Regions from separate parts of the Streptomyces sp. NPDC047017 genome, predicted to be linked through region 3. Evidence: riboswitches for the same ligand, from Rfam matches in the RefSeq annotation. Region 3 holds a riboswitch; each other region holds the start of a gene.
The links. A riboswitch is a leader RNA that binds a small molecule or an ion and turns the genes downstream of it on or off. The one in region 3 is predicted to bind cobalamin.

Region 1: another riboswitch for cobalamin. It lies ahead of ABZ858_RS08135 (prenyltransferase/squalene oxidase repeat-containing protein); the one in region 3 lies ahead of ABZ858_RS26615 (CbtB domain-containing protein).
Region 2: another riboswitch for cobalamin. It lies ahead of metE (5-methyltetrahydropteroyltriglutamate--homocysteine S-methyltransferase); the one in region 3 lies ahead of ABZ858_RS26615 (CbtB domain-containing protein).
Region 4: another riboswitch for cobalamin. It lies ahead of ABZ858_RS08110 (CbtB-domain containing protein); the one in region 3 lies ahead of ABZ858_RS26615 (CbtB domain-containing protein).

Annotation. Positions count from the first base shown of each region.
Region 1 covers NZ_JBEYVW010000004.1:109,494-116,824, reverse strand. Annotated here, with positions in the region: gene scpA (methylmalonyl-CoA mutase) at 1-125, opposite strand, end outside; gene ABZ858_RS08145 (methylmalonyl-CoA mutase family protein) at 125-1,936, opposite strand; gene ABZ858_RS08140 (hypothetical protein) at 2,160-3,572, opposite strand; cobalamin riboswitch at 3,688-3,762, opposite strand; cobalamin riboswitch at 3,888-4,019, shown strand; gene ABZ858_RS08135 (prenyltransferase/squalene oxidase repeat-containing protein) at 4,272-7,187, shown strand; gene ABZ858_RS08130 (hypothetical protein) at 7,184-7,331, shown strand, end outside.
Region 2 covers NZ_JBEYVW010000004.1:94,906-102,236, reverse strand. Annotated here, with positions in the region: gene metE (5-methyltetrahydropteroyltriglutamate--homocysteine S-methyltransferase) at 1-1,982, opposite strand, end outside; cobalamin riboswitch at 2,145-2,365, opposite strand; gene ABZ858_RS08090 (DUF6479 family protein) at 2,789-3,157, opposite strand; gene ABZ858_RS08085 (ChaB family protein) at 3,221-3,607, opposite strand; gene ABZ858_RS08080 (ferredoxin) at 3,774-4,166, shown strand; gene ABZ858_RS08075 (oxygenase MpaB family protein) at 4,229-5,116, shown strand; gene ABZ858_RS08070 (NAD(P)/FAD-dependent oxidoreductase) at 5,167-6,744, shown strand; gene ABZ858_RS08065 (DUF2795 domain-containing protein) at 6,843-7,034, shown strand; gene ABZ858_RS08060 (fatty acyl-CoA synthetase) at 7,178-7,331, shown strand, end outside.
Region 3 covers NZ_JBEYVW010000017.1:92,324-99,654, reverse strand. Annotated here, with positions in the region: gene nrdE (class 1b ribonucleoside-diphosphate reductase subunit alpha) at 1-549, shown strand, start outside; gene nrdF (class 1b ribonucleoside-diphosphate reductase subunit beta) at 564-1,586, shown strand; gene ABZ858_RS26625 (hypothetical protein) at 1,647-2,024, opposite strand; gene ABZ858_RS26620 (CbtA family protein) at 2,116-2,976, opposite strand; gene ABZ858_RS26615 (CbtB domain-containing protein) at 3,011-3,229, opposite strand; cobalamin riboswitch at 3,265-3,404, opposite strand; gene ABZ858_RS26610 (bifunctional 2-methylcitrate synthase/citrate synthase) at 3,570-4,706, opposite strand; gene prpB (methylisocitrate lyase) at 4,738-5,643, opposite strand; gene ABZ858_RS26600 (MmgE/PrpD family protein) at 5,646-7,154, opposite strand.
Region 4 covers NZ_JBEYVW010000004.1:102,708-108,447, reverse strand. Annotated here, with positions in the region: gene ABZ858_RS08125 (energy-coupling factor transporter transmembrane component T) at 1-911, shown strand, start outside; gene ABZ858_RS08120 (ATP-binding cassette domain-containing protein) at 908-2,539, shown strand; gene ABZ858_RS08115 (ECF transporter S component) at 2,578-3,351, shown strand; cobalamin riboswitch at 3,432-3,585, shown strand; gene ABZ858_RS08110 (CbtB-domain containing protein) at 3,622-3,843, shown strand; gene ABZ858_RS08105 (CbtA family protein) at 3,865-4,617, shown strand; partial or broken gene ABZ858_RS08100 (histidine phosphatase family protein) at 5,147-5,704, opposite strand.

The sequences.
Region 1 (7,331 bases), on a different contig from region 3:
TGCCACAGCAGGTCGTCGCCGTCCGCGGCCTTCTTCACCGCTGTGCGCCACTCGTCGGGGCCGGCGTCGGCGCTCGGGGTCCCCAGCTCGATCGCGGCGAACTCGGCGGGATCCGGGATGGACATCAGGACACTCCCATGCGGTCGAGCGTGGCGGTCAGCACGGCCACGGCGTCGCAGCCGGCGAAGACATAGGTGTCGACACCCTCGTACGGTCCGGGACGGCCCGCGAGGAACACATGGCCGGCGCCCGCGGCCCGCAACCGGCCCGCGACCGCCTCGGCCTGCTCCGCGTAGAGCGCGTCGCTGGAGCACAGGCACGCCTCGCGCGCCCCGCTCTCCTCGAAGGTGCCCGCCGTGACCGGTTCGATGCCACCCGCCTGGAAGAGATTGGCGGCGAAGGAGAGCCGGGCGGTGTGCGCGGCGGCCGGGCCGACCGCCTCCAGGTACACCCGGGGCCGGCCCCCGGTCGCGGCCAGGTGGGCGTCGGAGCGGGTCCGCAGTGCCTCGAACGCCTCGTCCCGGCGCACCCGGGGCAGCCCGCCGGAGGGCGGCTCGGGCGCCGGTTCGCGCACCACCGGCTTCTCGGTCAGGTGCGGGAACTCGCTGACCCCGGTGATCGGCTCGCGCCGCTTGGCCAGCTTCGCGCCGCGCGCCGCCCAGGTGGCGGCCAGCCGCTCGCGGACCAGGCCGGAGCGCAGGGCCGCCTCCTGCCCGCCGGCCCGCTCGATCTCCTGGAAGAACTCCCAGCCCGCGCGGGCGAGTTCGTCGGTCAGCCGCTCCACGTACCAGGAGCCGCCCGCCGGGTCGATCACCCGGGACAGATGCGACTCCTCGATGAGGATGGTGGAGGTGTTGCGGGCGATGCGGCGCGCGAAGGCGTCCGGGAGACCCAGCGGATCGTCGAAGGGCAGCACGGTCACGGCGTCCGCGCCGCCCACCCCGGCGGCCAGCGCGGCCACCGTGGTGCGCAGCATGTTCACCCACGGGTCCCGGCGGGTCATCATCACCGTCGAGGTCACCGCGTGCTGGAGCTGCGCCCCCGCCCGCGGCGCCCCGCACACCTCGGCCACCCGCGCCCACAGCCGGCGCGCGGCGCGCAGCTTGGCGATGGTCAGGAACTGATCGGCACTGGCCGCGTACCGGAACTCCAGCTGGGCGCAGGCCTGCCGGATGTCCAGCCCGGCCCCGGCCAGCGCGCGCAGATAGGCCACACCCGTCGCCAGCGAGCAGCCCAGCTCCTCGGCCGCCGAGCCGCCGGCCTCGTGGTAGGGCAGCGCGTCCACGGTCAGCGCCCGCAGCCCCGGGTGGCGCTCGGCGCACCGCCGGGCCAGCTCGGTCACGGGCGCGATGTCGTACGCCTGCCCGGTGCGCGCCTCGTGGCCCAGCGGGTCGCCGCCCAGGTTGCCGCGGGCCGCGTCGGCGGCGACGCCCCGCTCCTCGTACAGTTCGAGGAGTCGCCGCGCGGCCGGCTCGAAGGCGTCGCCCGCGTCCAGGACGACCGGCGCCAGATCCAGGTAGACGCCGTCCAGGGTGGCGGGGAGCCGGTCGACGGGGATGCCCGCGTGCCCGCCGACCGCCAGCCACAGCGAGGTGACGCCGTTCTCCAGGTCGGCCAGGACCGCCGCCGTGTCGGCGACCGTGTGCCGCTGGCGGACGTCCCAGCCGCCGACCGTGCTCCCCTCGGGGCGCCCGCCCCGTACGAAGGGGGCGAAGCCCGGCAGGCCGGGGTCGGGCGCGGCGTCGCGCGCGGTGTACAGGGGCCGGGTGCGCAGCCCGTCCTCCAGCGCGGTGGACAGGGCCTGCTCCGCCTCGGCGTCCGAGACCTCCTTGCCGGACTTGCGCAGCACACCCGCCACCAGGTGCCGCCACTGCTCAAGTGTCGCGTCAGGGAAGTCCGCCGCCAGGGAGAGCCCGTCGTCAGGCAGGACCGTCATGCTCGGATGCTAGGCCAGAACGGCGGCCCAGCAGCAGGGGGGCGCGGCTGTGACCTTGTTCTCGTGGCGGAAGTGACCTGGACCGCTCAGGGACGCGGGGGGCGAATTCCGGCCACGGCACCCGGGGCGGCTCACGCGGGTGGCAATCGCGTGAGCCGGGGTCCCGCGCGTGGCGGGCACCGGCGGCCGGCCGCACCGCACGGGTGCGGCCGGCCCGCGGCGGTCAGGCGCCCCAGCGCAGGGCGATGGTGTCACCGACGCCCACGGTCTTGCCCCGGGTGGCGGCGGCGAAGGCCGACCCGTCGACGCTGACCTTCCAGGTGTTCGAGCCGCTGTTGGCCTTGCCGTTGACCGAGGTGACGGTGCCCGTGCCGGAGGACGGGGCCACCGAGGTCACGCAGCCCGACGGCGTGGCCGCGCCGGCCGCCGCGTCCAGGACCGCGCCCAGGGTGGTCGTCGGGCCGGTCGGGGTGAGGGCGACCGAGCACACCTTGAGGGAGCCGGTGCCGTCGTCCACGGTCAGCGCCAGCTTCGTCGCCGTACCCGCGCTCAGCGCGGACTGCGCCACCCACTGCGGCGCGCCCGGCGTGACGGGCACCGGCGGAGCGGCGGTGAAGCCGCCCCCGGCCACCGCCCGCAGCCCGTCGATCGAGGAGTATGCCGACGGGCTGGTGTCGGCGGGCAGGTACTTGAAACCGCCGCCCGGGTTGAACTGCTGGGCGATCAGGAAGTCGACCGGGGTCTTGCCCAGCGAGGTGAGGAAGTCACCGGTCTGCGGGTTGATCCCGCAGGCGTTCAGGCCGGCCACCGCCCAGCCGTTGGAGTCGGTGTTGGCGCCGAACATGGCGTTGAACGCGCCGGTGTTCGCCACCAGCTTGCTCTTGAGGAACGCCTTGGCGTGCGTGATACCGGTGTCGGTGGCGGGCACCCCGGAGACGCACAGCGCCGCCATCGCCGCGCCCGTCATGTCGATGTCGCTGGTGGCGGCCGGCTGGGTCGGGTCGCCCTCGGCCTTGCTGTAGTTCCAGCCGCCGTCGTTGTGCTGGTTGGCGCGTATCCGGGTGACGAGCGCGTCGCGCAGCGCCTGCGGGACGCGTACCTGCCCGGACTGGGTCTTCGCGCCGTTCAGGGCGAGCGCGGCGAACACGGTCCCGTTGAAGTTGGCGGACGGGCCGAAGTAACCGGGCTCGGCGCTCTGCCAGTAGCCGTAGATGTCCGCGATCAGATCGCGGGAGGCGGAGACGCGGGCCGGGTCGATGCCCGCCGCGTACGCGTTCAGCGTGGCCCGCTCGTAGTCGGTGACGACGGGTGACGTGGACGGCCAGCCGCCGGTGGACAGCAGATCGCGGTAGACGGATCTCGCGTTCTTGGTGGTGTCGCCGCCCGGGGTGACGTCCACCGCGGCGGTCCCGGCGGCGGCCAGGGCGCTGAACGCCCACTCGTTGGACAGCCCCGACCCGGCGTACGAACCGTCCGCCGCCTGGAGGGACTTGAGGTAGGCGACGCCGTTGGTCTTCGAGGTGGCGATCTGGGCCGGGCTGGAGGTCGCCGCGGCGGGCAGCGTGGTCAGCGCGAAGGCGCCGAGCGCGGCGGCCGCGGTGAGCACACCGCGGCGGACGGACAGCGGACGGGACATGGCCTGCTCCTGGGGTGGGGGACACCGGCCGGCCCCCGTGCACCCACACCGGATGCGGCGAGCGTGGCCGCCGTCCGGGACGCGTGGATCAGCTTCCAAAAGTGCTGCACCGCTTGGGCATTCGGGCTCGGAACGGCCCCCGCCGCCCCACACCGCTGCGCGTCAGCCCCGGATTCCCACCGGGTTCCCCCACTCGGCAGTCCGGGACGGTACCCGAGGGAACCCGTACGCCGCCAGGGTCCGCCCCGCGCGCCCCCGCCGCCCGCCCCGCGCCGCCCGGTCCGGCCGGTACCGCGCCTTGACGCTCCTCGCGAACCCGTGTTCCAATCCCGCCTGATACATGAGCAGTTCCAGGGGAAGCCGGTCGAAACCCGGCGCTGACCCGCAACCGTGGGCCCGGCATCCGCCGGGCGAGCCGGAATGCCTGGAGCGTGTCCTTCAGCAACAGACGCCGTCGCGGACTACGGCGTGGTGCGACCGGGTTCCGCGCACAGCGCCGTCTCTCGCGGCGGGGCCCCTCACCCACGTCCTCGCCCCGCGCCGGCAGGCGACGAGGGGGCCGGGGTGGGCACCGAGCAGCGAAGAGACGGGCGGACGAGGACGGGACCGGGGCCGTGGACGGCCCTGACGACCGCCTTCCTGCTGCCGGCGGCCGCCTGCGTGGCCTTTCTCACCAGCGCCTCCGCCGCCGCCGATCCGATGGCCGGCGGCTGCACCGCCACCAAGGGCGCCGTGGTCGCGGTCGACTTCAAGCCCTTCGGCGGCACGGTCGAGCGCGGCTGCGACCCGACCCCGACCACCGGCTACGACCTGCTGCACGACGCCGGCTTCACCACCACCGGCACCCAGCACGACGGCCCCGCCTTCATCTGCCGCATCGGCTACGGCGGGTTCGACTCCGGTACGCAGTACCCGACCCCGGCCAAGGAGCCCTGCGTCCTGACGCCGCCCGTCACCGCGTACTGGTCCTACTGGATCGCCTCGCCGGGCCAGCACGACTGGACGTACAGCCCGTACGGCGCGATGGCCCGCAAGCTCAAGGACGGCGACGTCGACGCCTGGGTGTTCGGCGGCACGGACATCGGCGGCACCAAGGGCCGGCCCTCCTTCACCCCGGACGCCGTCCGCGCGGGCGGCGGCACCCCGGCCCCGAGCGGGACACCCGGCCCGACCGGTACCTCCGGGCCGACCGGGACCCCCGGGCCGAGCGGCTCGCCCACCGGTGCACCCACCACCCTCGACACGGCCGCCGCCGCGAAGTGGCTCCGCGGCGGCCTGACCGACGAGGAACGCGTCGTCGACGACGGCGCCGGCACCCCGGACTACCTGCTGACCTCCGAGGTCGCCTACGGCCTCGCCGCCGGTGACCCCGACCGCGCCATCCTGGACAAGGTCACCGCCTTCCTCGCCGCCCACACCGGCGACTACGCCTACCCGAACGGCCCCGGCCAGGCCCCCGACGCCTCCGCCGCCGCCCGCCTGGCGCTCCTCGCCGAGATCACCGGGGGAGACCCGCACGCCTTTGGCGGCCACGACCTCGTCGGCGACCTCATGAAGAACGTGTGCGCGGCGGGACCCGCGTCCGGCTCGCCCACCCCCGGCTGCACCGCCGCGGGCGACTTCCACGACGCCGGATACGCCGACGGGCAGGCGCTGGCCGTGCTCGCCGTGCTGCGCGCCGGAGTGACGCCGCCCGCCGCCGCGGTGGACCGGCTCACCCAGGTGCAGTGCGCGGACGGCGGGATCACCAGCATCCTCATCGGCCCCGGCGAGTACTGCGACGGCGACCCCGCCACCACCGGTGTGGTCGCCCTGGCGCTGCACGGCGCGGGCGGGCACGAGGACGCCGTGGCCCGGGCCCGTGCGTACCTGGACACGGCGCAGCGCGCGGACGGCGCCTTCCCCGGCTACACCGGCGCCACCACCGGCAGCGTCTACGCGACGGCGTACGCCGCCCAGGCCCTGCGCGCCCTCGGTGACACCGGGCGCGCCGACGCGGCCGTCGCCTGGCTGGCCGGGCAGCAGTTCGCCGGCGGCGGCTTCGGCTTCGAGGAGGGCGTGACCGAACCGGCCCTCTACCCGACACCGGCCGCCGTCCTCGCCGGCGCGCACACCAGCCTCGCCGCCCTGACGGCGAAGCCGGCGGACCCGACCGGCAGCGCCTCCCCGAGCGGGAGCGCCCCGGCGTCCGCGTCCCCGAGCGGGAGCGCCTCCGCGTCCGCGTCCGACAGCGCGTCGCCGAGCGGGAGCGCCTCCCCGTCCGCGTCCGACAGCGCGTCGCCGACCACGAGCGCCTCCGCGACCGGCAGCGCCTCCCCGACCGGCGGCCCGTCCCCGTCCGGCGGCGCCTCCCCGAGCGGGAGCGCGAGCACGAGCGCGTCCCCCAGCTCGCCGCCCGTCACCCCCGCCCCGGGTGACGGACCCGACCTGGACAAGGGCGCCGCCTACCTCACCAGCCCCGCCAACCTCCGCCAGGGCCACTACTATCCGGTCGGTCCCGGCACCACCCGCGCCGACTTCGGCCTCACCATCGACGGGGCCTACGCGCTCGCCGCCACCGGCCGGAACACCGGCAAGCTGCGCGGCATCGTCGACTTCCTCGACCACGGCGGCAAGGACGGCGACAAACGCACCGTCAACGACTGGACCGGGATCGGCACCGCCTACGCCGGGGGCGGCTCCCTCGGCAAGACCGCGTTGCTCGCCGAGGCCGTGGGCCGCGATCCGCGCCACTTCGCCGGACACGATCTGATCGCCGCGCTCGACAAGGCGGTCTGCGCCAGGGCGAGCACCGCGCCGGACCGGTCCTGCGCGGCCGAGGGCGCCTACACCTACGCCCCGTCCGTCTTCAGCCAGGCCCTCGCCGTGATGGCCCAGCTGCGCGCGGGGGAGAAGAGCGCCGCCGCCCGCCCGATCGCCTACCTGGAGAGCCTTGAGCAGGGCAGCGGCGCCTGGCCGAGCCTGATCCCGCCCACCGGCGACCAGGACGTCGACTCCACCGCCATCGCCGCCATGGCCCTCCACCTGGCCGGCGGCGACAAGGCGGACCGGGCCGTCGGCAAGGCCCTCGCCTGGATCGCCGCCCGGCAGCTGCCGGACGGCGGCTTCCCGGGCGCGGCCGGCGACTCGGTCAACTCCGCCGCCCTCGCCGTACAGGGACTGTCGCTGGACGCGGGCAAGTACGGCAAGCAGATCGCCCGGGCCCGCGCCTTCCTCGCCGCGCAGCAGAACACCGACGGCGGCTTCAACGTCGCCAAGGACGGCCAGCGCGGCTCCGACCTGCGGGCCTCCACCCAGGCGGTGGGCGGCGCGACCGGCGTCTCCTTCGGCACGCTGACCCGCAGCCTGGCCGGCACCGCCCCGCAGCCGGACCCGACGCCGCTGCCCACGGCGAGCGCGAGCGGCGGCGCGCCCGCCATCGTCACCGCCGGGGACACCGGGGGCGACGGCGGCACGAGCCCCACCGGCGGCGGAGGCGGCGGCCACGGCGGCGCCCTGGCCGCCACCGGTGTGCAGGCCGGCGCCTTCGCGGCGATCGCCGCACTGCTGGTACTCACCGGCTTGCGCGTCACCGTATCGGCCCGCCGCCGCGCACAGGCCGGAGGCCGGCGATGATCCGCTCACGACTGCTGCCCGCGCTCGCCCGGACGGCGGCGGCGCTCGGCCTGCTGACCGCCGCCCTGGGCGCCACCGCCTCCCCGGCGGCCGCCGACCCCCAGCCGATGGGCCGCTGCACCACCACCTCCGGAGTGGTGCTCG
Region 2 (7,331 bases), on a different contig from region 3:
AACTCGGCGTAGCACATGTGGGTGTGGATCTGCGTGTCCGGGCGTACGCCGGCGGTGGTGAGGCGGAACGCCTCGGTGGCCCAGGCCAGGTAGGCGGGGCGGTCGGCGGTCCGCAGCGGCAGCGTCTCGCGCAGCGCGGGCTCGTCCACCTGGATGACCGAGGTCCCGGCCGCCTCCAGGTCGCCCACCTCGTCGCGCAGGGCGAGCGCGACCTGCCGCGCGGTGTCGCCGAGGGGCTGGTCGTCGCGGACGAACGACCAGGCCAGCATGGTGACCGGCCCGGTGAGCATGCCCTTGACCGGGCGGCCGGTGAGGGACTGGGCGTACGTCGTCCAGCGCACCGTCATCGGCTCGGGGCGGGAGATGTCGCCGGCCAGGACCGGCGGGCGGACGTAACGGGTGCCGTAGGACTGCACCCAGCCGTGCTGCGTGGCCAGGTAGCCGGTGAGCTGCTCGGCGAAGTACTGGACCATGTCGTTGCGCTCGGGCTCGCCGTGCACCAGGACGTCGATGCCGGTCTTCTCCTGGAAGGCGATGACCTCCTGGATCTCCGCCTTGATGCGCTCCTCGTAGTCGGCCGTGTCGGTTCGGCCGGACCGCAGGTCGGCGCGGGCGGCGCGCAGTTCGGAGGTCTGCGGGAACGAGCCGATGGTGGTCGTGGGCAGCAGCGGCAGGCCGAGGTGGGCGCGCTGGGCGGCGGCCCGCTCGCCGTACGGCTGGGAGCGGCGCGCGTCGGCCTCGGTGACGGCGGCGGCGCGGGCCCGGACGGCCGGGTCGTGGGTGATCGGCGAGGTGGCCCGCGAGTTGAGGTCGGCCCGGTTCGCGGCCAGTTCGGCCGCGATCGCGCCGGTGCCCTGGGCCAGGCCCTTGGCGAGGGTGACGATCTCGGCGGTCTTCTGCCGGGCGAAGGCCAGCCAGCGCTGGATCTGCGGCTCGATGTCCCGTTCCGCGGCGGCGTCCAGCGGCACGTGCAGGAGCGAGCAGGAGGCCGCCACGTCGACCCGGTCGGCCAGGCCGAGCAGGGTGCCGAGGATGGCGAGGGACTTCTCCAGGTCGTTGACCCAGATGTTGCGGCCGTTGACGACACCGGCGATCAGGCGCTTGCCGGGCAGTCCGCCCACGGTGGCGAGCGCGTCCAGGTTGGCGGCGGCCTCGGTGAAGTCCAGGGCGAGCCCGTCGACCGGGGCCTTGGCCAGGACGGGCAGGGCGTCGCCGAGCCGGTCGAAGTAGGAGGCGACCAGCAGCCGGGGCCGGTCGGTCAGGGCGCCGAGGTCGCGGTAGGCGCGCTCGGCGGCGTTCAGCTCGGCCGGGGTGCGGTCCTGCACGAGGGCGGGCTCGTCCAGCTGCACCCACTCGGCGCCGGCCGCGCGCAGGTCGGCGAGGACCTCGGCGTACACCGGCAGCAGCCGGTCGAGCAGGGTCAGCGGCTCGAAGTCGGCGGGCACGCCGGGCGCGGGCTTGGCGAGGAGGAGGTAGGTGACCGGGCCGACCAGGACCGGACGGGCGGTCAGGCCCTGGGCGAGGGCCTCCTTCAGCTCCGCCACCTGCTTGCCGGAGTCAGCGGTGAAGACGGTACCCGGGCCCAACTCGGGCACCAGATAGTGGTAGTTCGTGTCGAACCACTTGGTCATCTCCAGCGGCGCCACGTCCTGGGTGCCGCGGGCCATCGCGAAGTAGCCGTCCAGCGCGTCCGCGTCGACGGCGGCCCGGTGCCGCTCGGGGATCGCGCCGACCATGACGGTGGTGTCGAGGACGTGGTCGTAGTACGAGAAGTCGCCGGTCGGCACCTCGTGGACGCCGGTCTCGGCGAGCTGCCGCCAGTTGGCGCGGCGCAGGTCCGCGGCGGTGGCGCGCAGCGCGTCGGCGCTGACGCGGCCCTTCCAGTAGCCCTCGATCGCCTTCTTCAGTTCCCGGTTCGGGCCCTGGCGGGGGTAGCCGTGGACGGTGGCCCGCGGGGCCGGCGTCGCTGACTTCGCTGTCACGGAGATCTCCTTCGCGAGATGAATCCCTGAGATCCCGGGGACGGGACGCGAGCGCGAAGGGGTGACGGACCGGGCGGTACGCGTGCGCGGCAGGGCACGGTCGACCGCCTGGTATGTACGCCGACCCGCCCACGAGGTCACCGGGATGTCCGCGCGCGAGTGGTTCGGGCGCGGGCAGCGGGCAGGTCTTCGGACTCGCGGGCGCGTCTCGTGTCGTACGAGACTCCTAGTGGCCGTCGCTTCCCGGACCCTGACGGGCCCAGTGCGTATGACGGCGGTCGTTCCCGCTCACCGCTGCGGGGCAGTCCCGGATTCCCACCGGGTTCCCTCTTGCGACGCATCCCGCCTGGCGGACGGGGCGAACCAGCTGCGGGGGCAAGGTTACGGGGCCGTCCGGCGAGGTGGTACGTCACGTCCGCCATTCGGATGGTGACATGAGACACGCGGCGCACGGCCGGCGGCCACGGCCGCCGGCTCGTCCACAACTGCGTACGACTGCCGGGAAGTTGCTGCGGCAAGCCGGGTGACCGGCCGCCCACCTCCCCGAACGTGCGCGACGCGCTGCCCGCCTCCCCGCCCACGTTCCACGGGCGGCCGGTCAGCCCTCGGCCGTCCGCTCCGTGAGGCTCCAGGCGTACCGCAGCCAGTCGGCCGTCACGACGGCGCCCGGCCCCGCGCACCCGCGCCGAAGGCCGCCGCGAGCACGGCGTACCCCCCGCGAGAAACCCCGTCCCTACGGTCGTAGGACCGCTCTCCGGCCGCCATGGAAGCCTCCCTGCTCTCACTTCCCCGGTGCGGCGCGGCGGTCAGTGGGCGCCGGGCCCGCCGCTGCCGAACGAGCCGCTGCCGCCCTCGTCCCAGCGGGGACGTGCGGGGGCGGGGCTCGTGCGGGTCCCCAGGTTCCCGTGCGCCTTCAGCCGGTGCGGTGTCAGCCGGTCACCGCCCCGGGGGACCTCGTCGGGTGCACGCCGCTCCACGACATCGCCGACCGGGCCCGACTCGGGCAGCCGCGGCTGCTCCTCGGGGCGCGGCGGTGCGGGCTCGCGGCGGCGGATGCGCGCGCCCATCCAGAAGGCGCCGATCAGCAGGGCCACCAGGACGAGCCCCAGGACGAAGGGCCAGATGCCGATCGCGGCGCCGTGCGCCGCGGCGATGTCCACCGATGCGTTGCTCATGGGCGGCGGGTACCCCTGGCCAGTGCCGCGAAGCGGCGCCGCGCTGCGGACCCCCCGGTCGGCTCAGCCGGACCTGGCCTGCCGGGTCCGCGAACGGTTCGCCTTGCGGATCGCGTCCAGCAGCTCGTCCTTGGACAGGTGCGAGCGCCCCTCGATGCCGAGCCGCTTCGCCGTGTCGTACAGCTGCTCCTTGGGCGCGCTCTCGTCGACGCCCTCGCCGCCGCGGCCGCCCTGCCCGCGCGGCCGGGCCGACCGCGGGTCGGAGGGGCCCTTGCGGCCGCCCTCCTTGCGCTCCCAGTGATCGCCGACCTTCTCGTACATGTGCTTGAGCGCGCCGTACGCCACCCGGTGCGCCCGCTCGCCCTCGCCGCAGGTCTCGACGGCCGCGTCATGGGCCCTGATCCAGGTGCGCCGGGCCTCCCGGGGGGAGCACTCCAGCGTCGACGGCAGCTCCTGTCGTCCGGGCCCGGGAATCCACCTCCGTCAGCCGTTCGTCCAACCGTCCGACCCGGTCGTCCCACCGGGCCCGACGAGTGCCCCCGCCCCGTGACGGAAAACGGCCGCGGCCCTTGCCGGCACCGGGTTTGGCGGGTGTGGCACCGGCAACCCGGGCGAGGTGACTACGACCGATACGACACCATCGACGACTTCGCAACAGGAACTCATACGGTTCCTGGAGGACCGGTTCGCCTGCGCGCAGGCGTGCACGGCATGCGCGCGGGCCTGCGCGCTGCGCGCCAGCCTGGTCGAACCGGGCGGCGACGAGGAGACCGAGCTGCTGCGGCGCAGGGGCATCATGTGCGCGGAGGTCTGCGACGCGACCTGCCGGGTGCTGTCGGAGCAGAACACCCAGGACGAGGCCGGGATCCGCACCCAGCTGGAGTGGTGCCTGAGCGTCTGCCTGGACACCGCCCACGTCTTCGACCGGCACCCCGGCGCCGCACAGGCCGCGGACGCCTGCCGGACCTGCGCCAAGGCGTGCGGGGAATTCATCGCGACCCTGAAGTGACCCGCCTCCGCCACCGCACCGGCCCGTCGACCGGCCGCGCGGACGGCGCTAGCCTGCCTGACGTGGAGACCATACGCACGAGTGACCCCGGCCTCTTCGGGCCGTCCTCGGTGACCTGGCAGCTGCACGCGGACCCGATGATGTGGGTGGCCGGCGTCCGCGCGCTGTACCTGCAGGCCCTGCACCCTCGCGCGGTCCGCGGGGTGATGGAGAACTCCGACTTCCGGCGGGACGCCTGGGGCAGGCTGATGCGCACCGCGAACTTCGTCGGCACCACGACGTACGGCACGACCCGCGCCGCCGAGGAGGCGGGCGCCCGGGTGCGCAGGATCCACCGGCTGCTGTCCGCCACCGACCCGAGCACCGGGCAGACGTACGGCATCGACGCCCCCGACCTGCTGCTGTGGGTGCACTGCGCGGAGATCGACTCCTATCTGCACGTGCTGCGCCGCTCCGGATTCCCGCTCACCGACGCCCAGGCCGACCGCTACCTCGCCGAGCACCGCGCGAGCGCCCGCCTGGTCGGCCTCGACCCGCGCACCGTGCCCGCGAGCCGCGCCGAACTCGCCGCCTACTTCGCGGCCGTCCGGCCCGAACTCGCGGCCGGGGCGGACGCCCGCGCGGTGGACGACTTCCTCCAGCGCCCGCCGACGCCCCCACTGCTCGCCCCGGCGCGCGACCTGCTGTGGCGGCGCGTGGCCCAGCTGGCGTACGCCTCCCTGCCCCCGTACGCCCACGAGCTGTACGGCAGAGCGGCCCCGGCCCCCGCCATCGTCACCCGCCGGCTGCGCACCACCGGCACCCTGCTGCGCCGGATACCGGCCCGAGTGCGCTGGCAGCTGCCCCCCAAGCACATCCTGCGCGCCACGGCCCGGCTCGGCCCCGGCGCCCGTCCCGCCCCGCACAAGGCCGCCCCACCTGCTCGACCTGCTCGAAGCGACAGGCCCTAGCCGCGCCACGGCCCCTGGCCGCCGCCGAACCCCCCGTGCTACCAAGAGCCATGAGCGCACACGAGGCACCCGGCACCTATGACGCGGTGATCGTCGGCGGCGGGCACAACGGTCTGGTCGCCGCCGCCTACCTGGCCCGGGCCGGACGGTCGGTGCTGGTCCTGGAACGGCTCGGCCGCACCGGCGGCGCGGCCGTCTCCACCCGCCCCTTCCCCGGCGTGGACGCCCGGCTGTCCCGCTACTCCTACCTCGTCAGCCTGCTGCCCCGAAAGATCGTCCAGGACCTGGGCCTGGACTTCCGGCTGCGCACCCGCGCCATCTCCTCGTACACGCCCGCCGACCGCGACGGCCGGCCCACCGGGCTGCTCGTGGGCGGCGGCGAGGACCGTACCCGGGCGGCCTTCGCCCGCTTCACCGGCTCCGACCGCGAATGGGAGTCCTGGCAGCGCTTCTACGGCACGACCGGCCGTGCCGCCCGGCGGATCTTCCCCACCCTGACCGAGCCGCTGCCCTCCCGGGCCGGCCTGCGCCGCCGGGTGGCCGACGAGGACGCCTGGCGGATGCTGTTCGAGGAGCCCATCGGGGCCGCGATCGAGGACCGCTTCGCCGACGACCTGATCCGCGGCGTGGTCCTCACCGACGCCCTCATCGGCACCTTCGCCGACGCCCACGACCCCGCCCTGACGCAGAACCGCTGCTTCCTCTACCACGTGATCGGCGGCGGCACCGGCGCCTGGGACGTACCGGTCGGCGGCATGGGCGCCCTGACCGACGCGCTGGCCGGCGCGGCGCGCGCGGCGGGCGCCCGCCTGGCCACCGGCCACGAGGCCGTCCGGGTGGCCACCGACGGCCGCACCGCCGAGGTCACCTACCGCACCCGGGACGGCGAGGGCACCGTCGGCGCCCGGCACGTCCTGGTCAACGCCTCCCCGCAGGCGCTGGCCGCCCTGACCGGCCAGGAACCGCCCGAGCCCGCCGAGGGCGCCCAGCTGAAGGTCAACATGCTGCTCAAGCGGCTGCCCCGGCTCCGGGACCCCTCCGTCGACCCGCGCGAGGCGTTCGCCGGCACCTTCCACATCGCCGAGGGCTACCGGCAGCTGGCCGCAGCCCACGCCCGGGCCGCCGCCGGCGAACCGCCCGCCGAGCCCCCCTCCGAGATCTACTGCCACTCCCTGACCGATCCGAGCATCCTCGGCCCCGATCTCGCCGCCCGCGGCCGGCACACCCTCACCCTGTTCGGCCTGCACACCCCCGCCCGGCTCTTCGCCCGCGACCACGACGCCGTCCGGGCGGAACTGCTCAAGGCCACCCTGGCCCAGCTCGACCGCCACCTCGCCGAACCGCTCGCCGACTGCCTGGCCACCGACGCCGAGGGCAGGCCCTGCATCGAGGCGAAGAGCCCGCTGGACCTGGAACGGGAACTCGGCCTGCCCGGCGGCCACATCTTCCACCGGGCGCTGAGCTGGCCCTACGCCGAGGAAGGCGGCGGCCGTTGGGGCGTGGAGACCCCGCACGCCAACGTCCTGCTGTGCGGCGCGGGCGCGGTGCGCGGCGGCGGCGTCAGCGGCGTGCCCGGGCACAACGCGGCCATGGCCGTCCTGGAAGCCGGTCAGCGGCAGGGCGGCTGAATGCCCCCGCCGCGGCGGGGCACTCCGACAGGGCGAGGCAATGCCCGTACGACCAGGCCGCCCCGCGGCGGCCGTACCACCCCCCACGGGAGGCTCCCATGGCCGACCTCAGCCCGATCGACCTGCAGAAGGCCCTCAGCGGCGCCGACTATCCCACCGACAGGCAGCACCTGGTGGACCGCGCCCGGCGGAACAAGGCCAACGACAAGATCGTCAGCCGGCTCGACGGCCTGAAGCAGGACCACTTCGACGGACCGAACGAGGTACAGAAGGCCGTCTTCGACAAGTGACGGCCCGCTGCGCCCGCGCAGCCGTCCACGGGCCCGCCGTCCCCCAGGGAGGGCGGGCCCCGGCACGCCGGGCGAAGCCGCCGGGAAGCGGGTGCCGACCCGGTGCTTGACCTCTCCCGGCGCCGCACCCAGGATCGACTGTCATGACGCCTGGACACGGGAGCACGGTCGACGCACTCCTGCGGCGCAGCGCCCGGCGCACCCCGGCGCGGACCGCCGTCGGGTACGGCGACCGGGCCTGGACGTACGCCGCCCTCGACGACGCCGTCTCCCGCGCGGCGGGCGTCCTGCGCGGCC
Region 3 (7,331 bases):
TACTTCGACAAGTACACCGAGCGGGTGTGGGAGCCGGCCACCGAGCGGGTGCGGCAGCTGTTCGCCGACGCGGGGATCACGCTGCCCACGCAGGCCGACTGGCGTGAGCTGAAGGAGGCCGTCCGCGAGCACGGCATCTACAACCAGTACCTCCAGGCCGTCCCGCCCACCGGCTCCATCAGCTACATCAACGACGCCACCGCCTCCCTCCACCCGGTCGCCGCCAAGGTGGAGATCCGCAAGGAGGGCAAGCTCGGCCGCGTCTACTATCCGGCGCCGCACATGGACGACGACAACCTGGAGTACTTCCAGGACGCGTACGAGATCGGCTACGAGAAGATCATCGACACCTACGCGGCGGCCACCCAGCACGTCGACCAGGGCCTGAGCTGCACGCTCTTCTTCCGGGACACGGCGACGACCCGCGATCTGAACAAGGCGCAGATCCACGCCTGGCGCAAGGGCATCAAGACCCTGTACTACATCCGGCTGCGCCAGGAGGCCCTGGCCGGCACCGAGATCGAGAACTGCCTGTCCTGCACGCTGTGAGGAACGTACCGACGATGACCACCACCCCCGCCCCGCCGGCCGAGCTGTCGGTCACTCCCCCGTCCTACCGCCACGACCCCGCCGCCCGGCTGCGCCCGGTCAACTGGAACCGCGTCACCGACGAGAAGGACCTGGAGGTGTGGAACCGGCTCACCGCCAACTTCTGGCTGCCCGAGAAGGTACCGCTGTCCAACGACGTGAACGCCTGGCAGCAGCGGCTCACCGCCGGGGAACGCACCCTGACCATGCGGGTGTTCACCGGCCTGACCATGCTCGACACCGTGCAGGCCACGGTCGGTGAGATCGTGCAGATCCAGGACGCGCGCACCGAGCACGAGGAGGCCGTCTACACCAACATCGCCTTCATGCAGGCGGTGCACGCCCGCAGTTACTCGTCCGTCTTCTCCACCCTCTCCACCACCCCGGAGATCGACGACGCCTACCGCTGGGCCGTCGGCAACGACGTGCTCCAGCAGCGCTGCAAGACCGTCCTCGGGCACTACTACGGCGACGACCCGCTGAAGCGGAAGATCGCCTCCACCCTGCTGTCCTCGCTCCTGCTGTACGCGGGTTTCTACCTGCCGCTGCACTTCTCCACCCACGCCCTGCTCACCAACACCGCCGACATGATCCGGCTGATCCTGCGGGACAAGGCGGTGCACGGCTACTACTCGGGCTACAAGTACCAGCGCGGCCTGGAGCAGCGGACGCCGGCCGGGCAGGAGGAGCTGCGGGCCTTCACGTACGGCCTGCTGGAGGAGTTGTACGAGCTGGAACTGCGGTACTCGGGCGAGCTGTACGAGCCGCTCGGGCTGATGGACGACGTCGCCGTCTTCGTCCGCTACAACGCGAACAAGGCGCTGATGAACCTCGGTCTCCCGGCCCGCTTCGGCGCGGACGAGACCGCGGTGAACCCGGAGATCCTGGCGGCGCTGTCGCCCGGCGCGGACGAGAACCACGACTTCTTCTCCGGCTCCGGCTCCTCCTACGTCATGGGCACGGCGGAGGACACCGCCGACGACGACTGGGACTTCTGACAGGCGGGCATGACCGCCCGGCCCAGCGTGCCCGCTCTCCGTACGGCGCGGGGCCGCCGGTCATCGGTGACCGGTGGCCCCGCGCGTGCGTCGGCGCGGCTTCGGACCGCTGTCGGCTGCGGCGGACGAGCGCGCGGGTACGGCGAACCGGGCGGAGCCGAGCAGCGCCTTGATCCGGCAGCAGACGCGCTCGCCGTCCTGCCCGGACCGCACGGCAGGGCAGTGGCCGTGGCCGTCGGCCGTGGCGCAGAGTTCGGCCCGGGCTTCGTCCAGCAGGTCGGCGGCCAGCGACAAGTCCCGGTTCAGGGCGCTCATACGGGAGCTCTGGCCGCCGAGCTGGCGGCGCGCCAGGACGAGACGCTCGTACTCCTGCGGTGTGAGGGCGATGGCCGGTACACCGTCCAGGACGATTCTGCGGGGCTCGGGGCGTCGGCTCACGGCGATCCTCTTCAGCTGCGAACGTCCGGATGAGCGGCCTGGTCGCCCGGCGGCCGGGCCCGAGCCGCGCCCGGCCGGTTCCGTACGCCGGTCACGCCGGGACGGGGTCCGGCTCCTGTGCGGCGGCATCCGGGCTCACCGGCTTGAGCAGGCGTTCCGCCAAGGGGGCGAAGATCAGGCCGAGGGCCGTCCAGAGGATGAGCTGCGCGCCCACCGAGTAGAAACGGAAGGCGAACAGCACGTCGGCCGGGAAGCCCGGGAAGACGATGTCGCCCTTGGCGTCCTTCAGCGGCAGCGGGGTCTCGGTCGCCTGGTCGCCGTAGTCGGCCTTGTTGTACGAGAGGTGGCCGAGCTGCGGCAGCAGCAGCATGACGGTCCCGATGGCGACGACGAACACCGCGCCGGCCAGGAGGCTCGCGTTCCAGTTGCCGAACCGGGCCTGGAGCCGCTTGCCCAGGTAGACGGCTCCCACGAGGAAGGCCACCGAGCAGACGACCATGATCAGGTACAGGCCGCTGCGCTGCTGGATGGTCTCTTCGTGGCCGATCGCGGGCGGGTTCGCCGGGTACTTCAGGAACGGCACCAGATACATGCCGAGGAAACCGCCGCCGGCGACGAGCAGGGCCAGGTTGCGTGCTCGCAGGCCGCCGGTGCGGCCCAGGCAGACGGTGTAGGCGACGGCGAACAGGGCGCCCATCGCCATTCCGAAGAAGATGATCCCGACGCCGATGCCGACGTTGGCCTGGATGGTGCGGCTGAACAGGTCGGGGCCGGCGGCCTCGACGGGCAGTCCGGCCGCCTTGTCCAAGGCGTTCTGCGCGGCGTCCCGGCCGCTCTCGTAGTCGATGGCCTTGGCGATCTGCGGCTCGGCGAAGATCCGCGCGAAGACGAAAGCGAGCAGCCCCGCGACTGCGCCGGCGAGCACGCCGCGCAGTATGAGCTTCTTTTCCATGTCGAGTTGTCCGTACGTCCAGGTGCCGGCGAGATCAGTGGCAGGGGAAGCCGAGGAAGTGACGGGCATCGTGGACGAACTCGTGCACGTGCATGTCGTTGCCGAACACCGACACGGCCCCCTGGTCGACGCCGATGAAGTAGTAGACGGCCAGCGCGATCAGCGCGGTGCCGACCAGCCACAGAACGGACTTCGAGACCGGCAGGACGACCGGCGTGGATGCCGGGCGCGGGGATGTGGAAACGCTGCTCAAGGCGAGCCCTCCTTCGGGATCGTGCGTCCCTTTGCGTATACGGGCGGAGTGACGGCTCAGTGTCTGACTCGCCCGCCACCTCGCGGTGGCGGGCTCACAGTGGCGCGACCGTGCTGGAATCCCACCAGCTTCCTCATGCCGTCACTACAAGGGGACCGTACGGCCCGTTTCTCGGGGCCGTCAATCAAGCCTGTGCCAAATCAGCGGCCCGGGCGGCGAGGCCGCGGACCTGCGCTGAGTGCTCGGCGGAGGGGCGGCGGGCGCCGCTCGGTCGTCCTCTTCTTGCGGGGTTCCTGCGGGGTTCCTGCGGGGTTCCTGCGGGGTTCCTGCGGGGGCGCTCCTACGGAGCCGCCGGCACCGCCCGCCGCCCCGGGCCGTCGTACGAAGCCAGCGGGCGGATCAGCGCGTTGTGGGCCAGCTGCTCGGTGATGTGGGCGGTCCAGCCGGTGATGCGGCTCATCACGAAGATCGGTGTGAAGACGGGGATGTCGAAGCCCATGAGGTGGTAGGCGAGGCCGGCCGGGTAGTCCAGGTTCGGGTGGATGCCCTTGCGGTCGGCCATGGCGTGCCGCAGGGCCGCGTGCAGGGTGGCGAGCCGGGTCGCCTCGGGGTCCGCGGCCCGCGCCACCAGCCGGTCGAGGGCGTCCTGCATGACCGGGACGCGGGAGTCGCCGTGCTGGTAGACGCGGTGGCCGAAGCCCATGATCTTCCGCTGGGACGCCAGTGTCTGGTCCAGCCACTCCCCGGCCCGTCCCGGGTCACCGATCTCCAGCAGCATGTGCATCACCGCCTCGTTGGCGCCGCCGTGCAGTGGGCCCTTGAGGGCGCCGATGGCGGCGGTGACCGCGCTGTAGAGGTCGGAGAGGGTGGAGGTGACCACGCGGGCGGTGAACGTGGAGGCGTTGAAGCTGTGTTCGGCGTACAGGACGAGCGAGATCTCGAAGCAGCGGACCACGTCCGGGTCGGGGACGCTGCCGAAGCACATGTGGAAGAAGTTCTCCGCGTACCCGAGGGAGGGGTCGGGCGGGATCGGGGCCAGGCCCCGGCGGCGGCGCTGGTCGGCCGCCACGACGGTGGGCAGCTTGGCCAGCAGGGTGAGGGACTTGGCGCGGTGGGCGGCGAGGCTGGCGTCGTCCTCCGTGGGATCCTCGGCGCCGAAGAAGCTGACGGCGGTGCGCAGCACGTCCATGGGGTGGCAGGTCTCGGGCAGCCGGGCCAGCAGTTCCAGCGTGGTGCGGTCCAGGGGGCGCAGGGCGCGTTCGCGGGCCTGGAAGTCGCGGAGCGGTCCGGCGGCGGGGAGTTCGCCGTACCAGAGGAGGTGGGCGACTTCCTCGAAGGAGCGGGTCGCGGCCAGGTCCTGGACCGGATAGCCGCGGTAGGTGAGGGAGTTGGTCTCCTGGAGGACCGTGGAGATCTCGGTGGTGTCGACGACGACACCGGCGAGGCCGCGGTGGATCCGGGGTGTGGTGGTGGGCATGGGTGCCTGCCTTCGGGGGTCAGGTGACCGGTCAGTTTCCGGGCGGGAGCGTGAAGTCGTAGACGGCCGAGTCGAAGGCCGAGTACTCCTCGTAGCCGAGGAGTTCGTACAGGCGGGAGCGGGTCTGCATGCGCGGCAGCAGGGACTCCTGGGTGCCCTCGGCGGCGATCGTGCGCAGCCCGTCCTCGATGGCGCCCATGGCCAGGCGCAGCAGCGTCACCGGGTAGAGGGCGATGTTGTAGCCGAGGCTCTCCAGGGTCGCCGCGTCGAGGAGGGGGGTCTTGCCGAACTCGGTGAGGTTGGCGAGCAGCGGCACGTCGACGGCCTCGCGGAACGCCTCGTACTCGGAGACGTCCGCGAGCGCTTCGGGGAAGAGGGCGTCCGCGCCGGCGTCGGCATACGCCTTCGCCCGGTCGATCGCCGCGTCCAGCCCCTCCACCGCGCGGGCGTCGGTGCGGGCCATCAGCAGGAAGCCGGGGTCCCGGCGGGCGTCCACGGCTCCCCTGATCCGGCGGACCATCTCCTCGCGGGGGGTGACGGTCTTGCCGTCCAGCTGGCCGCAGCGCTTGGGGTTGACCTGATCCTCCAGGTGGAGTCCGGCCAGGCCGGCGTCCTCCATGAGCTGGACGGTGCGGGCCGCGTTCATCGGTTCACCGAAGCCGGTGTCGGCGTCGACGAGGACGGGGAGATCGGTGACCCGGGTCGTCTGCTGGGCGCGGGCGGCGATCTCGGTGGACGTGGTCAGGCCGATGTCGGGCAGGCCCAGGTCAGCGGCGAGGACCGCCCCGGACAGGTAGACGGCGTCGAAGCCGGTGTCCTGGATCAGGCGGGCGGACAACGGGTTGATCGCGCCGGGGATGCGCAGCAGGCGCCCCGAGGCGAGCTGTTCGCGGAAGGCGCGGCGGCGCTCGGCGGGCGTGGTACGGGTGTGCAGCACCATCAGAACAGTCCCTTCGGCAGGTCGGCGTCGTACGCGGCGACGGCGTCGGTGTCGACGGCCGGGAACAGCCCGCCCAGGCCGGCCGCCGGCAGCTCGGCGAGCCGGGCGGCGGTGTCCAGGAAGGCGTCCTGCGCGGACTCGGTGACGATGCCCTCGGTGAGGGTGCGGAACTTGCCGGCGTAGGCGGCGCGGTCGAAGGGTCGGGCGCCGGCCGGGTGGGCGTCCGCGACGGCGAGTTCGTCCTCGATCACGGTGCCGTCGTCGAGGGTGATCACCGCGCGGCCGCCGAAGGCGCGGCGGCCCGGGTCGGGGTCGTGGTAGCGGCGGGTCCAGGCCGGGTCCTCGACGGTCGTGATCTTCCGCCACAGTGCGACCGTCTCCGGGCGGGCGGCGCGCTCGGGCGCGTACGAGCGTTCGTGGTGCCAGGTGCCGTCCTCCAGGGCGACGGCGAAGATGTACGGCACCGAGTGGTCCAGGGTCTCCCGGCTGGCCGTCGGGTCGTACTTGTGCGGATCGTTCGCGCCGGAGCCGATCACGTGGTGGGTGTGGTGGCTGGTGTGCAGGACGATCGAGCGTACGCGGTCCAGGGGGCCGGTCTTCTCCCGCAGCCGCCGGGCGAGATCGATGACCGCCTGCGCCTGGTACTCGGCCGAGTGCTCCTTGGTGTACGTGTCGAGGATCGCGCGGCGCGGCTCGCCCGGCGCCGGGAGAGGGACCGTGTAGTCGGACCGCGGGCCGTTCAGCATCCAGGCCAGGAAGCCGTCCTCGCCCTCGTAGACCGGGGACGGGGAGGTCTCGCCGCGCATGGCCCGGTCGACGGCCTCGATGGCGGCCTTGCCGGCGAAGGCGGGGGCGTACGCCTTCCAGCTGGAGATCTCGCCCTTGCGGGACTGCCGGGTGGCGGTGGTGGTGTGCACGGCCTGCTGGACGGCCTGGTACACCGTCCCGGTGGGCAGCCGCAGCAGGGCGCCCAGGCCGCAGGCCGTGGCCGCGCCGAGGTGGGCCACGTGGTCGATGCGGTGTTCGTGCAGGCAGATGCCCTTGACCAGGGCGACATGGACCTCGTACGCGGCGACGATGCCGCGCAGCAGGTCGGCGCCGGTACGGCCGGTGTGCTGGGCGACGGCGAGCAGCGGCGGGATGTTGTCGCCGGGGTGGGAGTAGTCGGCGGCCAGGTAGGTGTCGTGGAAGTCCAGCTCGCGCACGGCGGTGCCGTTGGCCCACGCCGCCCACTCCGGGGAGACGCGGACGGGGGTGCCGAAGACCGAGGCGCCGGGGGCGGTGGAGGGGTGGGCGGTGGCCTGGGCGCGGGCGACGGCGACCGGGCGGCGCGGCAGGGAGGCGACGGCCACCGAGGCGTTGTCGATCACCCGGTTGACGGCCATGGCGGCGCTGTCGGCGACCGGCTCCCCGGTGCCGGTCGCCACGGCGGCCAGTTTCCAGGCGAGCTGGTCCTCGCGCGGGAGCCGGTCGGCGCTGGGGTGGACACGGACGCGGTGCTCGATCACGGGACTCCTAGGAGGTGCGGGACGCGGCGCTGACGTGAACTGACGAGGACTGACGAGGACTGACGAGGACTGACGAGGACTGACGAGGGTCGACGAGGACTGATGTCGACGACGACCGATGTCAACGACACTGCCCGCCCGGCGGCCCCCGGACCACCTCTCCAATCTGCGAAATCC
Region 4 (5,740 bases), on a different contig from region 3:
TGGCCCTGACGGTCGTGACGATCCGGGTCGTCTTCCGTGCCGTGTTCGCCACCGGCATCACTCCGCACGACCACTTCCTGTTCTCCCTCCCGCACATCCCCACCCCCGACTGGTACGCGGGCATCCGCCTCGGCGGCCCGGTCTCCCTGGAGGCCCTGCTGTCCGCGGCCACCGACGGACTGCGGCTGGCGTGCATGCTGTGCTGCATCGGCGCCGCCAACACCCTGGCCAACCCCAAACGCGCCCTGAGAGTGCTGCCCGGCGCCCTGTACGAACTCGGTGTCGCCGTCACCGTCGCCATCAGCGTCGCGCCGCAACTGGTGCAGAGCGTGCAGCGCGTCTCCCGGGCCCGCAGGCTGCGGGCCGGCCGCACCCGGGGCATGAAGGCGCTGCGCGGCATCGTCGTGCCCGTCCTGGAGGACGCCCTGGAGCGCTCGCTGCGGCTGGCCGCCGCCATGGACTCCCGCGGCTACGGCCGGGCGGGCACCGCCACCCGGCGCTCCCGCCGCGTCACCGGCGCGCTGATGCTGCTCGGCATGTGCGGGCTGTGCGCCGGCGCCTACGGGCTGCTGGACGCCACCGCGCCCGCCTTCCTCGGGCTGCCCGCGATGGCCTGCGGCGCCGCGCTGTGCGTGGCCGGACTGCGCCTGGGCGGCCGCCGCGTCACCCGCACCACCTACCGTCCCGACCCCTGGCGGGCACCGGAGTGGGCCGTCGCCGGCAGCGGGGTGCTCTCCGCGGTCCTGCTCTTCAGCGACCTGGGCTACGACCCGGCCCAGCTCAACCCCACCTTCTACCCGCTGACCTGGCCCGGGCTGCCGCTGGTCCCGACCGCCGCGATCCTGCTCGCCGGCACGGCCGGATTCCTCGCGCCCGAGCCCGCCCCCGTCCGGAGAGCCCACACCCCGTGATCACCTTCGACCAGGTCACCGTCCAGTACGACGACGCCCCCCGCCCCGCGCTGCGTGACGTCGACCTGACCGTGCGGGAGGGCGAACTCTGCCTCGTCGTCGGCCACACCGGTGTCGGCAAGTCCACCCTGCTGGGCGCGGTCAACGGGCTCGTACCGCACTTCACGGGCGGCACCCTGTACGGCCGGGTCACCGTCGACGGCCGCGACACCGCCCACCACCCGCCGCGCGAACTCGCCGACGTGGTCGGGGTGGTCGGCCAGGACCCGGCCGACGGCTTCGTCACCGACACCGTCGAGGAGGAACTCGCCTACGCCATGGAGCAGCTGGCGATCCCGCCGGCCACCATGCGCAAACGCGTCGAGGAGACCCTCGACCTGCTCGGCCTGGCCGACCTGCGCCACCGCGCCCTGCACGAACTCTCCGGCGGCCAGCAGCAGCGCGTCGCCATCGGCTCCGTCCTCACCGCGCATCCGCGCGTCCTGGTGCTGGACGAACCCACCTCCGCCCTGGACCCGACCGCCGCCGAGGAGGTCCTCGCGGCCGTCACCCGGCTCGTGCACGACCTCGGCGTCACCGTCCTGATGGCCGAGCACCGCCTCGAACGCGTCGTGCAGTACGCCGACCGCGTCATCCACCTGCCGGGCGACGCCAGCGCCCGCATCGGGGCGCCCGCCGCCATCCTGCGCACCTCGGCCATCGCCCCGCCCGTCGTCGAACTGGGCCGGGCGGCGGGATGGTCACCGCTGCCGCTGTCCGTCCGCGACGCCCGCCGGGCCGCCGCGCCCCTGCGCGCCCGGCTGGCCGGCCGTGTCCCGGACCCGGTCCGGCCGGCCCCGGCCGGTGACCCGCCGCGCCTGCTCGCCGCCCGTGGTGTCACGGTCGCCTACCGGGGCGTGCCCGCCGTCCGCGAGGTGGACCTGGAACTGCGCGCGGGCGAGGTCACCGCGCTCATGGGCCGCAACGGCTCCGGCAAGTCCTCCCTGCTGTGGGCCTTGCAGGGGTCGGGTCCGCGCCGCGCCGGCACCGTCCGGGTGACCCGCGGCCAGACCGTCGCCGACCCGCACGCGGTGCCCGCCGCCGAGGCCCGCCGGCTCGTCGGACTGGTCCCGCAGACCCCCGCCGACCTGCTCTACCTGGAGAGCGTGAAACAGGAACTCGACCAGGCCGACGCCGAGTCGGGCACCCCCGGCGAGGCCCGCCGGATCCTCGACCGGCTCGCCCCCGGCATCGACGCCACCACCCACCCGCGCGACCTGTCCGAGGGCCAGAAACTCGCCCTCGTCCTCGCCATCCAGCTCTCCGCCGCCCCGCCGGTCGTCCTGCTGGACGAGCCCACCCGCGGCCTGGACTACCGGGCGAAGACGGAACTCATCGGCATCGTGGACGTGCTGGCCGCCGAGGGCCGGGCGGTCGTCATCTCCACCCACGACGTCGAGTTCGCCGCCCGCGCCGCCGACCGCGTGCTCGTCATGGCCGAGGGGGACGTGGTCGCCGACGGACCCACGGCCGAAGTCATCGTCTCCTCCCCGGTGTTCGCCCCGCAGACCGCGAAGGTCCTCGCACCCCTGCCGTTCCTCACCGTCGAACAGGTCAGGCGGGCGTCGGCGGCGGGGGAGCGGCCGTGAAGGCGGCGATCCGGCTCTCCCCGCGCGTCGGCGTCGTCATGACCCTGGCGGCCCTCCTCGGGCTCGTCGCCTTCTGCTGGCCGTTCGCCGTCGCGCCGGGCACGTTCGGCGCGAGCTACGCGCCGCCGCTCATCTTCGGCGTGCTGCTGGTGCTGGTGCTGTGCGTGGTGCTGTCGGAGATCGCCGAGGGCGGCATCGACTCCAAGGCGCTGGCGATGCTGGGCGTGCTGTCCGCCGTCAACGCCGCCCTGCGTCCCCTGGGCGCCGGCACCGCCGGGATCGAGACCGTCTTCTTCGTCCTGGTCCTGGCCGGACGCGTCTACGGCCCCGGCTTCGGCTTCGTCCTCGGCTGCACCTCCCTGTTCGCCTCCGCCCTCCTCACCGGCGGGGTCGGGCCGTGGATGCCGTACCAGATGTTCGGCTGCGCCTTCGTCGGCATGCTCGCCGGGCTCCTGCCCCGGGCCACCGGCCGCCGCGAAGTGCTGCTGCTCGCCGGTTACGGATCGCTCTCCGGCTATCTCTTCGGCTTCCTGCTCAACCTGTCCTTCTGGCCGTTCTCCCTGGACCCGAACAGCTCCATCGCCTACCTGCCCGGCCTGCCCTTCACCGAGCAGTGGCACCGCTACCTCGCCTTCGACCTGGCCACCTCGCTGGGCTGGGACACCGGCCGGGCGGTCACCAACTTCGTGTGCGTGCTGCTGGCCGGACCGGCGGTGCTGACCACCTTCCGGCGGGCCGCGCGCCGGGCCAGGTTCCGGGCCCCGGTCCGCTTCGCCGGGCCCCGGCCCGCCCCCGGCCCCGGCCCGGAGTGAGCGCGGCCCGCGCCCCCGGACCGGCGGCCCGCCCGCCATGCGGCGTGCGGGAAAGATCACGCCGGGTGCCCGCGGTCTTGGCCTCATCCCCGGCGCACGGTACCTTCGGTCCGATATCGACGAAGGCAAGACGGAAGCCGGTGCGAGTCCGGCACGGTCGCGCCACTGTGAGCGAGCGGTCCCCGCGGGGACGGTTGGTGAGTCAGACCCGTAGCCGTCGTCCAACGCACCACCGAGATGGGACGCGAGCTCCCAGAGGAGGCCCCTGCCATGGCGCAGCATGTCGCCCAGCCGACAGCCACCACCCCCGTCGTTCCCGCCAAGCTGCCGCTCAAGGCGATAGCTCCCTGGGCGGTCTTCTTCGGCGTCCTGATGCTGATCCTGCTGTACTTCGTCGGCGCCGAGCAGGGCGCCACGTCCGTGTTCAGCGGCACGGACGTCCACGAATGGGTGCACGACGCCCGCCACCTGCTCGGCTTCCCCTGCCACTGACGCGAGGGACGCCGCACACCCATGAACTCCGCAACGGTAAGAAACCTGCTCGTCCGCGGCATGCTCGCGGGGCTGGCCGCGGGCGTGCTCGCGCTGGTCGCGGCCTACCTCCTCGGTGAGCCCAATGTCGACAAGGCGATCAGCTTCGAGGACGCCCACTCCCACGAGCACGAGATGGAGGTCGTCTCCCGCTCCCTGCAGTCCACCGCCGGCCTCGCCACCGGCGTCCTGGTCTACGGGGTCGCCTTCGGCGGCATCGCGGCGCTCGCCTTCTGCTTCGCGCTCGGCCGCGTGGGCCGCTTCTCCCCGCGGGCGACCGCGCTGCTGCTGTCCGGCTGCGCGCTGCTCGCCGTGTACGTCGTGCCGTTCCTGAAGTACCCGGCCAACCCGCCCTCGGTCGGCGACCCCGACACCATCGGCAAGCGGACCACCCTGTACTTCCTGATGATGGTGCTCAGCGTCCTGCTCGCGGTCGCCGCCACCATCCTCGGCAAGCGCCTGGCGCCCGCGCTGGGCACCTGGTGGGCGACCGTGGCCGCGGTGGCCGCGTTCGCCGTCGTGATCGGGCTGGCGTACGCGTTCCTGCCGGTCATCAACGAGGTGCCGGCGGACTTCCCGGCCGCCCTGCTGTGGCGGTTCCGGCTCTCCGCGCTGGCCATCCAGGCCGTGCTGTGGGGCGGATTCGGCCTCGCCTTCGGTGAACTGGCCGAACGGCTGCTGAACCCGAAGCCCGCCGAAGCCACGTCGGGCCGCACGGTTCCGGCCGCAGGCTGACTCCTTCCGGACACCAGAGGGCCCTTCGGAACCGTCCGGGGGCCCTCTCGCGTTCTCGAAGCGGACCACAGGACGTGGAGCGGAGGACCCCCGTGGCCAGACGTCCCCAGCCGCGCCGTATCACCCTCGGCGGCCGAGAGGCGGTCGCCCTCACCGTCGAGGAGTACGAGCAGCTGATCGCCAGCCGCCGGCAGATCGGCGGCCAGAGCGCCCGGGTGCGGGTGCTCGCCCAGCAGGCCAAGCGCACCGAACACCTGCTCAAGGACCTGGAGTCGCTGGTCGGCGCCCCGGCCGAGGACTGTCCGCACGCGGCGGACGGCGGCTGCCTGCGCTGCGCGGTGGCGGTCCTGCTGCGCCGTCACCGCGACCCGGCGGCCCCCGCGCCCCCGGCCTCCCCGGTGTCCCGGGCCTCCCCGGTGCCCCCGGCCGGCTCTGCGTCCCCGGCCGGCTCTGCGTCCCCGGCCGGCTCTGCGTTTCCGGCCTGCTCCGTGTCCCCGGCGTTCCCGGCGTCCTGAGCGTCCGGTGCCGGCGGCCGGCCCAGCCGCAGGTTCCAGCGCCCGGCCCGGCCGCTCAGCTCGGTGACCGTCAGCGGCGGTACGTCCAGCCGCCAGAAGGCGTCCACCGGCAGGCCCACCGCGTGCACCACGGCCGCCCGTACGACCTCCGGTTCGACCACGGCGAGCGTCCGGCCGGCCGTCTCCGCCAGGGCCGCCAGCCGCCGCCCGACCCGGGCGCACAGGTCCCGCAGCGACTCCCCGCCGTGCGGCGCCGCCCCCGGGTCGGCCAGCCAGCGGGCCACCGCCTCCCCTTCGGCGGCACCGACCTCGTCGAGCGTGCGTCCCCGCCAGCGCCCCACGTCCCAGCCGGCCAGCTCCGGGTCGGCCTCGCCGCCGAGCCCCAGCGCCGCCGCCGTCTGGCGGCAGCGTACCGAGGGCGAGACCACGACCCGCGCGGCCCGGGGCAGCGCGCCCGCCGCGGCCCGGGCCCGGACCGCGGCGCCGGCGTCGATCGGATCGCCGTCGTCGAACCGGGCCTGCCGCAGCGAACGGCTCGTGGCCGGCGAGACGAACAGCACTCGGGCGGTCATGTCGTCAAGTCTCCTGTCTGCGCGGCGCGATCGCTC